DNA from 2 places in the Bradyrhizobium ottawaense genome. Region 1 is predicted to be linked to the other one. Evidence: riboswitches for the same ligand, from Rfam matches in the RefSeq annotation. Region 1 holds a riboswitch; the other holds the start of a gene.
What was found. A riboswitch is a leader RNA that binds a small molecule or an ion and turns the genes downstream of it on or off. The one in region 1 is predicted to bind cobalamin.

Region 2: linked by a shared signal. The riboswitch ahead of CIT37_RS35385 (hypothetical protein) and the one ahead of metE (5-methyltetrahydropteroyltriglutamate--homocysteine S-methyltransferase) in region 1 are both predicted to bind cobalamin.

What each region holds. Positions count from the first base shown of each region.
Region 1 is NZ_CP029425.2:7,016,536-7,021,722, reverse strand. It holds gene CIT37_RS33060 (hypothetical protein) at 1-161, opposite strand, end outside; gene CIT37_RS33055 (nodulate formation efficiency C protein) at 716-1,441, opposite strand; cobalamin riboswitch at 2,450-2,651, shown strand; gene metE (5-methyltetrahydropteroyltriglutamate--homocysteine S-methyltransferase) at 2,753-5,098, shown strand.
Region 2 is NZ_CP029425.2:7,560,262-7,565,448, reverse strand. It holds gene CIT37_RS35390 (class I SAM-dependent methyltransferase) at 1-1,402, shown strand, start outside; gene CIT37_RS35385 (hypothetical protein) at 1,804-2,250, opposite strand; cobalamin riboswitch at 2,627-2,828, opposite strand; gene CIT37_RS35380 (transposase) at 3,066-3,188, opposite strand; gene CIT37_RS35375 (hypothetical protein) at 3,589-4,686, shown strand; gene CIT37_RS35370 (P-loop NTPase fold protein) at 4,607-5,187, shown strand, end outside.

The DNA.
Region 1 (5,187 bases):
GGCAAAATGGCCGCTGCCAACGGTTCTGCAATGAAATTTCGCACTTCACACGAAAAGATGTGAAAAAGATCGGTCTGGCTTTCTCTGGCCGATTTAGAAGAAGACGCAATGGAGTTCAGGGTAGACGCCCGCGCATAACTTAACCTTCTTACGCCCGGCAAGATTGATCGTTGATGTCGACCTGGGCAGGTGGAGCAGAGTTAAACAGGCGTTTTCCATGCTTCGAAATCTGGATCGATGACATGCAGACGAATGGGTGCCAGCTAAGCTAGGGTCGAGCCAGTCTGGTCCTCGACGTTTTCTTGCGTACGGCCCCTGAGCTTCCCGGCCTGCGCGCTCGGAAATGCGCAAGCGCTCAGCGGTATGCCGGGTCGCTACCGGTGAACGTCTCCCGGTAACTTCCTCGCCGGTTTCGTCTCACACCCAGTTCCTGGTGCCTTCGACGTTGCTATACTCACGCACAGTGGTGTCCTCACACCGGCTGGAGTGAAGGCGGGAAAACCACATCTCGCAAGCTCGTGCGCGCCGCTGACACTAGGCGGAACAAACGCAATCGCGCGGCCGACCTTCTTGCGACGGGCCGGACTGCTGCGAGAAAGGCACCCGGACCGTTGCGGAAGCTAAAACAAAGCAAGTGCCGAGCGCGTATGTCTTGCAGTCGGTCCGAGGCACTGGGCCATGGAGGAACTGCGGCGCGATGTTGCTCTGCGGCAGTTTACTCGGGCCTTCGCTCTCCTAAGTCTTCCTCTTCATTTGGCTCGGTGCGTTGGAACCAGGAGCCAGGGGCAAATTTCGCGATGCGCTTGGCAAAGGAGGATTGTGGCTCCCAATCCTGTCCTTCTCTCTTTTCGAAAGTGATGACCCCGTTGTGTGCAAAATAACGTGGTCCTTGGATACTACAATTCACCAAGAGCAGAACGCGCCACACGTCACCCGTCTCGGCCGGTTTGCCATTCCGCTTCGGTAAGTAGTCCACTCCAACTGGTTCAATGATAGTACAGCGGCCCTGCCGCAGAAGATCGCCGAGCCGGCCTTGCGGGGTGGCCACGAAGTTGAAGTTGGCCGGATCATGCAGAAAGCGAAGATTTGCGTCCCTTTCGCCATCTGCGACTTCACTGGCGATCAGGGAGAGCGCCAGGGCGCGCCAGCCCAATTCCATCGGCTTCGCATAAGTCGACGCAAGTTCAAACGTGCCGTCGAGGGCGATCTTCCAGGTGATAACGTACTGTTCGTCCGATTTGTTGTCCCGGTGTCTGGTCCACGAAACGAAAATAAAGTCGTTTTGGCCAAGTTCAATAACGCCCCACATTTGAGGCACGAACTGTGCCACCTTCGAGACATTGGAGATAATTTGTTCTATCGTCTCACCATCTTGCGCTCGCCAAGTTGACTTCAATCGTTCGACAAGGGGGCTGTCGCTGGCCCGAATATTATTGCTCATGGCAGCCGGCCAGGCGAGGCAGATTAAAAATCCGACCAAGCAAAGCCATAGCGCGGGTCTTCCAGACATTCTCTTCATAACCCTCGGCCTATCGCGTTTCATCCAAACATCTTGTAAAGCAGGCAACCTCGAACCTGCTATGAGCCATCGCAAGAAGTTTACGGGATGCGACGTGGCACCCGCTGGCTGTCCCGCGCGATCAGGCGCTCCCTGTATGTCATGCGCAGCTAACTTCCCCGACAGCGACTGCGTCAGTTGGCTGAGCTGGACCTGCCCAGCAGGAGGAGACTGGGCATGCCGAGGGTCTGCATTCTTCGTGCCAGGCAATAGGCGGAAATTTTCACAGAGTTTGTGTCGCTCTTGTCGACTTTCTGACCTTTGCACGTTTTCGGTGTTCCTATTCAGTGTATCCGCCGCAGCTTGTGCATCCTTGTCCCGCACCGGATATTTAGCAGAAGAGTTGAACGCCTCGATGCCGGATGCCTGATGGACGGAAGTGCGTTTGCCGCTATTGAGCTGTGTGGTTCGCTATCGTGCCGCCGGCGTTCGAGCTGCATGATTGCCAGCGGCACCAAGCCGGCTTGATCCCGGCTTTGAAGTCTGGGTGGCACGCAAATCAACCCCTCGCCTCGTATGTTGCTAAATTCCGCCACGTGCCTTGGCCTATTCGCTGCAGATCCTTTAGTTGAGAGAATAGCTGGCTAGCCGAGGTGCTGGGCGAAACTCTGGAAATCGCAAGGCCGCATCGAAAGCATTCTGATAGAAACGTCGGTACTCCCGCCGGAAGGCTGCTTCTGTCCCTTTCATCGATCTAGCGTGCGGCTCCGCCTCAAGGCAGCTCCGGATGCTATTCCGGTATCTGAGAAGGATATGTCTGATTATGACATCTCTGATTAGAGAATGTTTCTGGATGGTGGTAAGTCACAGAGATGCACGGTCATTCGGCTAGCAGATGTCGCAGATTAGCTTGCACATAATCTGAGAGGTTGACGGAAGAGTTCTCGTGCCGATAATCCAAGTCGTCGAGGTTCTCCGGTTCCCATTGATCCGGAGCTAAGAGGGAAGCCGGTGCAAATGCCGGCGCTGCCCCCGCAACTGTAAGTGGCGAGCCGCTGTCCAACGATGTCACTGAAGCCTGCACGGCTTCGGGAAGGCCGGACAGCAGCGATGACCAGCAAGCCAGGAGACCGGCCCCGACAATATATTGGTCCACGGGCGGGGTGTCTCGGTGGTACGCCAAGCAGCCGTCGCACGCGCGACTTCTCCTGCCTGCGTCCGCCATGGCCTTTGTCCCCAACAGGGGTTAACGCGATGTCTCCTCTCTCTCTTCCAGTTGCTACGCTCGGAACGCCACGCATCGGCCCAAGGCGTGAGCTCAAGCTCGCTCTAGAAAGCTACTGGTCTGGAAAGATTAGTGAACAGCAGTTGTACGAAGACGCATCCGGCCTACGCGCAGCGAACTGGGCTCGTCAAAAATCGCTCGGCGTCACGATCATTCCGTCAAACGACTTCTCGCTGTATGATCAGGTGCTTGATACAAGTGTCATGGTTGGCGCCATCCCGGAGATCTACGCCTCGAGCGGAGAATCCGTTTCGCTCCAGACGTACTTCGCCATGGCCCGCGGATCGCAATGCGGCGATCAGGATGCGAGTTGCGACCAGAGTACGCGGGGATCTGGCGTGCCCGCGCAGGAAATGACCAAGTGGTTCGATACCAACTACCACTACATGGTTCCCGAGTTTTACCGGGGACAGGCGTTCAGACTGTGCTCTCGCAAACCCGTCGAAGAGTATGAGGAAGCCAGGGCTCTTGGCTTTCAGACCCGCCCTGTCCTGATCGGGCCGGTCACATTTTTAAAGCTCGGCAAGAGTACCGATAGCGCGTTCCAGCCCCTCTCTCTCCTCGATGATCTGATACCTGTCTATATCGACCTTCTGCATGAATTAGCCAAACGAGGGGCAAGTTGGGTTCAGTTTGATGAGCCCTGCCTGGTCCTTGATCTGGATGAGGCGGCGCGACAATCGTTGCTGCACGCCTATAACCGGTTCGCAAAGGAGGGACCCGCTATCAAGATCATGCTTGCGAGCTATTTCGGCGCCCTAGGCGACAATCTGGATACTGCCTTGAGCCTGCCAATTTCCGGTCTGCACGTCGATTTGGTTCGAGCGCCAGAACTATTGGATCAGATCATTGCTGACGGCCGAAGTGATCTCGTCATGTCGCTCGGTGTCATCGACGGCCGCAATGTGTGGCGGTCGAACTTGCCGTCGCTCCGTCAGCGGCTGAAGCCCTCGATTGCGAAGCTTGGCAGGCACCGTGTACAGCTCGCTCCGTCCTGCTCGCTGCTTCACGTGCCGGTCGATGTTGAACTCGAGACCGGGCTCGCGTCCGACGTCAAGAGCTGGCTTGCTTTCTCGGTTCAGAAGATGCGTGAGCTTGCGATCCTGGCGCGGGTACTCGCAGGCGACCAGAATGTTGGGCTAGCTCTTGCCGAGTCGGAATGCGCCGCGACTGCCCGCCGGACCTCGCCGAAGATCCATAATGCCAACGTCGCTGTCCGAATGAGGGCGATCGATCAGACGATGCGCCAGCGCGCCACCCCGTTTGCCCGTCGTTCCGAGATCCAAAGGGAACGCTTTGGACTGCCGGCTTTTCCTACCACGACGATAGGATCGTTTCCGCAGACCGCAGCGGTGCGAAATGCTCGCGCGGCGCATGCGCGAGGTGCGATGAGCGAGGAGCAATACGACAGGTTCCTCAAAGAGGAGATAGCCCGCGCCGTACGTTGGCAGGAGGACATCGGTCTTGACGTCCTCGTGCATGGCGAATTCGAGCGTAATGACATGGTGCAGTACTTCAGCGAGCAACTCGCCGGCTTCGCATTTACAAGGAACGGATGGGTTCAGTCCTATGGTTCGCGCTGCGTTAGGCCCCCGATCCTGTTTGGCGATGTAGTGCGGCCGAAGCCGATCACCGTGGAATGGTGGCGCTACGCGCAATCACTAACTGGTAAGCCGATGAAGGCGATGTTGACCGGACCGGTGACGATCCTGAACTGGTCGTTTGTTCGCGATGATATTCCTAGAAGCGAGGTCTGCCGTCAGCTTGCGCTCGCGATGCGCGATGAAGTCCGCGATCTCGAGAATGCCGGTGCAGCCATAATACAGATCGACGAAGCTGCACTCCGCGAAGGATTGCCATTGCGCCGGTCGGACTGGAAGGCATATCTCGATTGGGCCGGAGATTGCTTCCGCCTCTGCTCATCGGGCGTTACCGATCAAACGCAAATCCATACACATATGTGCTACTCAGAGTTTAACGACATCATCGGTGCGATCGCTGCAATGGATGCGGATGTCATTTCAATCGAGACGTCGCGATCGAAAATGGAGCTACTGGATGCGTTCAGGAAGTACGAATATCCAAATCAAATCGGACCGGGCGTGTACGACATTCACTCTCCACGCGTCCCCGAGACGGGCGAAATGAAGGAGCTGATGGTGCTAGCTCGGACGCGTTTGCAGGATTCGCAGCTTTGGGTCAATCCGGACTGCGGCCTAAAAACGCGCAAATGGGAGGAGGTTCGGCCGGCGCTCACCAACATGGTCGCTGCCGCGCGCGAACTGCGCGCTGCATCCGATCCGCAAATCGGTTGATCCCGAGCTCCGGTCTGTTCTCAACAAAGCTAATTCGGTTGTGGTGATTTGCGCTTTCCACAATATCGAGGCTACCATTGCCGCCGACA
Region 2 (5,187 bases), 540 kb from region 1:
GCTGACCTTAGCCTGCTCGTTCCTGGTGAGGTACGATCCTTGGATTAACGGTCTTTTCTTGCGAGTTGAGCATCTGCCCGGCGTCAAGGAATTCGCCACGGCTATTAAAGCTCCTGAGGTGAACGTGGGCGGCTTCGCGCTTGCTTTGCTGGTGCTCATCTTCAGCAGGGTCACCCGATTCCATGATCGGATTTCGGACATATTTAAGATCAGGGCGAGGTTCGACCGCGCTAACATCCTTCTCCCTCTGGCTGTCATGTCGGGTGCGCAGATGTCGGCCCGTCAGGTGGCAAATCTCAAACGCGACCGCCATCCCCTCGTGAGAGCGACGTTCTACAAATACGCGTCCAGCCGAAGCGAACATCCGCTCGTCGACAAGCACGACATCGAAAGCGCATTGGAGGCTTGGCACATATTGGGTTGCCTTGGAGTGGCTCTTCATACTCACAGGCTTCGCGGTCTTATCCGCCTTCGCCAGGGCAGCTTGGTTTCTGATCATTTTTTGGACCGCCTCGATGGCCGCGCTTCTATTTATGCATCTTCGGTATGGATTGCTGGAACGAAGGGCGGATCCCCAGATCCAACAGATAGCCGGGAATGCCGAGGCAAGTGCAGGCAACCGCCAAGCATTCACAGAGGCGGCCATCTGATGTGGTACAAGATCGGGAAGGATATCATCGTCCGGAGCGAAAACGCAGCCAAGCCGGAAACACAGAGTTGGGCCTATCTTAAGAAGCTGATCTCGCGTCTCGAGCCAATTCATTCCAGCTTCGACTTTGGCTGCGGCAAACTGCGTTACGAACGGGCAATAGCCAAAACCACCGGCGAACTTGCGTTGGTGGATTCGGAAGTGCAGCTTTCAAGGGGTCAAATGATCCGCGGTCGTTCGACCACCATCCGCGATTACGTCGGCAAATCAAATCACGTCCACGCCCTCACCGTGGGTCAGTTTGCCTCCCATGACCGGAGATACGACCGCGGCTTCTGCATAAACGTTCTTTCTGTGATCCCATCGGCAAGCGTGAGACTTGGCATCGTTCAACTGATGAGAGCTAAGCTAAAGCCAAACGGCACTTGCTTGTTTGTGACGCTCTATCGCAATTCTGATTTTACAAGGATGCAGAATCTCCCGAATTGTCAACCATACGGCAACGGCTTCCTCATGGACTCGCTTAGGGGCCATTCCTTCTACGGCCTCATCCCGCCGGACGATCTCGCCGGATTGGTTAAGCGTGCAGGCTTCTCGGTCGAGTCGATCGTGCTGGATGAAGGCTCCGCATACCTGTGGGCCCGAACTCCGGACGGGCGACCTGGACCGATCAATTTCGAAATCCGTGAAACTGCGGAGAACTTTCAGATTCGATCTCAGCCAAGCGTGAGCAACCGCAGCTCGGCAAGGTAGACCAGGCCGGCAGAGACGGCGCTTGGATCCTGAGCAGCAGCCGCGGGGGCTCAAGTCACATCGACGACCTGTCCCGCTTAGGTTCGTCTGCTTCCGATAGTCGGCGATCTGCTGTCTGTAGTGGCCGATGCTCGGCGCATCCGGAGCCACGTCGCTCTTCCAATCGACGACCGCGTCGATGGCGCCGGCCTCGTCGAACGCGATCGCGTCAACCTGTCCGGAGAGCAGGACCTTGCCGCCTTCGTGAGTCTGGCTTCCGAACAACGGGAGCTCGGGGGCGAGACGCGGTCGCGGCGTCACGACGTCCGGAAGAGCGAGCGTCCGCAGCACCGTGGCGGTCAGTTCGACGGCGCTGATGCCCATCTTCGGATCCTCCGCCGGTTCGTGCCCCATCTGCCGGATCAGTTCCGCAGCCCGCGTTTCAAGTCCGCCCTGGCGTCGCAGGCTTCTCCGGTCAGCACCTCCTCGATTAGCTTGTGAAGGATGGTGCCACGCGTCGAACTTCTGAGAACGGCAGCAGGCTCCGCAGCGCCGGTTTCCGGAATTTCCCCGCTTTCGATCTTCGCTTCTGGCTCGTCCACCTGATCAAGTTCGCTCCGGCTCGGGCGACGCCAGATCACGGTCTTGCGCACATCGAAGATAGCGGTCGCCTCGGCGGCGAAGGTCTCGCGGGTCTGCCCGTTCTCTAGCGGCGTGACGTTCCTTTCCTTCGCGGTGCCGACGTCGTTCGGGTTGATCGCCGGGAGACCAGCCAGGCCCAAATCGACGAGCTTTGCCCAGCACTTGTCCGACAGGTCGGCGGAGTGCCTAGGCAGGATCAGCAGGTCGCGCGCCCGGGTCGCGGCCACGTACCAGAGGCGTACGCGCTCGCGCCGCTGCTGCTGCCGCGGTGACGGTGTTGCCCCACGGATTGGCCGAGGAGACAATCACGGATTGAGCAGTTGCGGAGGCTGTGCGGACGCCGATCCCGCTGCGGCGATCGAGGCCAGCACGATTCCTAGCGTCAATGCTGACCCGGACAGCCAGCGCTGTTTGAGCAGGATTGAAGTTGACGCCGAAACTCGCGCCGGCACGGCTACTACGTTTGAAATGAAAACGGTGATGACCACGGGCGAAACAAAAAGCCGTCACGCACATTCGCCGTGAGCGGCAGCCGTTCGCCCCGAATGCGGCAGATCTCGATCGGCTTTGCAACGTCTTGGAGCACCCCGCCCCTGCGTCAGTCCATGACCACGACCGGCAGCAAGGTTTCCTGGCTCGCGGGTTGACGCCTCCGACCACCTTCCCAGGTTCGAACGAACGAACCCAATGGCCCAACTGTCGTCGGCTCGCCGCTTACAGTTGCGGGGGCAGCTTCGGCCTTGTCCGTGAGGACGCACCGTATTCCCTTGATACGCCTTTCGGCGCTACCGATAACCAGACTGAAGGCCCCTCATAACCGAGTCAAGCAAGGGGCGTGAATCGAGTGCTGAGTGACACAACATGTGACAGTTTAGCCCGTCCTATTCGTGAGAGTGCGTTTTTCTAGTCCGATTGATGTGGCCGCACATCTGCTCTGACGAGGCGCACAGGATTGCCTTCGGCTTTTCACCGCCTGACGACCCGTACTTTGCAACGCGCTTGAGGGATAAGTTGGGCGAACGGGGGGCGGACGCCCCGCCGGTCAAGGACTGAGCGGCAGCAGCGCGCCGGGCAAGCCGCGGATCAGGTCGGCTTCGGGACATGCCGCGGCGAACGCAAGGCGAATGCGGCTCGTGGTCTCGACCACACGGGCAGCGAGTTTCAAGAGACTCCGCCTCGACGGCATTTGCGATGTTCGTTTCGATCTTCTCTAGCAAGATCGACCTGATCTGAGGATCGAGGGGCGACTCCGACGTCGAAAGCCCAGCCAAATGTCCCAGCTCTTTGATGCGGCCGTGATGGCCGGCTCGGGTGCCGTTTACATGTCTCAACCGTTCGCACAGTGTATCGAAGCCGGCTTGTCCGCCTATGATCGCCCTGCCTGTCGTGCTGAGCATGTCCGGTGTTAGCCCTGCGAGGTACTTCACGCTGACCCTGAACCGCGCGTCGCGATCTGCAAGGCAGAACGCCATTGCGACGATGGCGTCGAACAGCGCGGAATTCGAGAGGTCATGGTACTCCGCGGGGAGAAGCTTGCGCGCAGCCTGCTTACGGCTAGGGTCAGGGTGAACGAGACCAACCACGAAGTCGAAGGCTTCTTCGTCGGGAATCTCGACGAGAGATTGCTCGAAATCGCGCAAGTCGACGGTCGGAAGGAGCAGATGCGCCAACAGCTTCAGGCCGAACGGCAGCAATTGCTCCAGCAACTTGCTGGATCGGCGGGAGATGTCCGGCGCGCGGAGGATGAGGCACGGCTGTTCGAAGCCATGTTCGCGCAATTCCAGGCCATCCGCGACTCTGGCCTGACCTGCTTTGGATGCGGCGAGGAATTGGCTGCTTTCGATCGCAAGCTGGCGGAAATCGGCAAAAATATCGAAGACGCCAAGCGGAATCGCGATCCCAAGCTCGTTGCCGATCTGGAGCGCCTAGCCGCGGAGGTCAAGACGGCAAACCGGCTCAAGACCGAGACACAGGATGCGTCGACCCGGGCACACAGCGCGAAAGACAGGGCCGAGGGCGCGTATGAAGACTACATGAAGAACAATCGTGAAGTCCTGGCGGTGGCACGTCGCGCCCGCGCGCGCCAGCTGCTGGACGGATTCCCGCAATCGAGGGAGATGAGCGACTACCGGTCGAAGGTGGCCGAAATGGCGGCTCAGTCCTTGTCGGACCGCATCGCTGGGCTGACGGCGGACCGTGAAAACCGTTCTACCAACCGGCGCTCCACCCTGATGAGGGAAATGACGGGCGCCGTGAACAAGCACGGGCAGGACTTCTATCTCGTGCCGCCGTTCACCGCCGAGGAGGCGACGCCGTCGGCCGTCGAGCAGTGGGCGGTCGCCGAAAAGGACCGATTGGATGGGCATGAATTGGTCCAGTACGCGGAGCAGTGTCGGAACGCTGAGACGGAGATGACCTCGGCATTCCGGGACGACCTTCTCCATCGGCTCGACGATGCCTTCACCGGCATCAAGTCCACCCTGAACGAGCTCAACCGCCACCTGAAGGACCGCCAGTTCCACGGGCGCGACTACTACTCGTTCAAGGCGCTCGAGGCCCCGACCCACGTCGCGCGCCGCCCTAATGGACGTCATTGCGGACAAGCTTGCGAACGAGGCCGAAAGCCGCGAGACAGCGCTCGAAAAGGTTGCCGCTCTTGCTAAGCGGGTGAAGTGGCTGCGGGTGGCGAAGCTCGCAACGACGTCGGCGGCTTCGATCTATTTCGGCGTTCCGCCGGTCGGGGCCGCCGGCGAGTTCTTCGAACTCGGCAGAAAGATGTGGAGCGAGGGCTTCGGGAAGAGCGATGCCGATGCGGCGAAGAAGGCCGTCGGCGATGCCGTCAAGGAAGGCGGCGAGCTTCTAAAACCGAAGGAGGAAACGTCTCCTCCGAAGGAAATTCAGGCTCTGCGCGACACGCTCGAGCAAACCCTTGAAGAACTCGGTATCACGCTTGTCGTGTTGATCGACGATCTCGACCGCTGCCTGCCCGAGACAACGATCTCGACGCTCGAAGCCATCCGCCTCTTCCTATTCCTCAAGAACACCGCCTTCGTCATCGCTGCGGACAACGACATGATCAAGCACGCAGTCCGCAAGCACTTCGCGGGCTTCGAAAATGACTTGATGGTAACGAACTACTTCGACAAGCTGATCCAGGTTCCGAT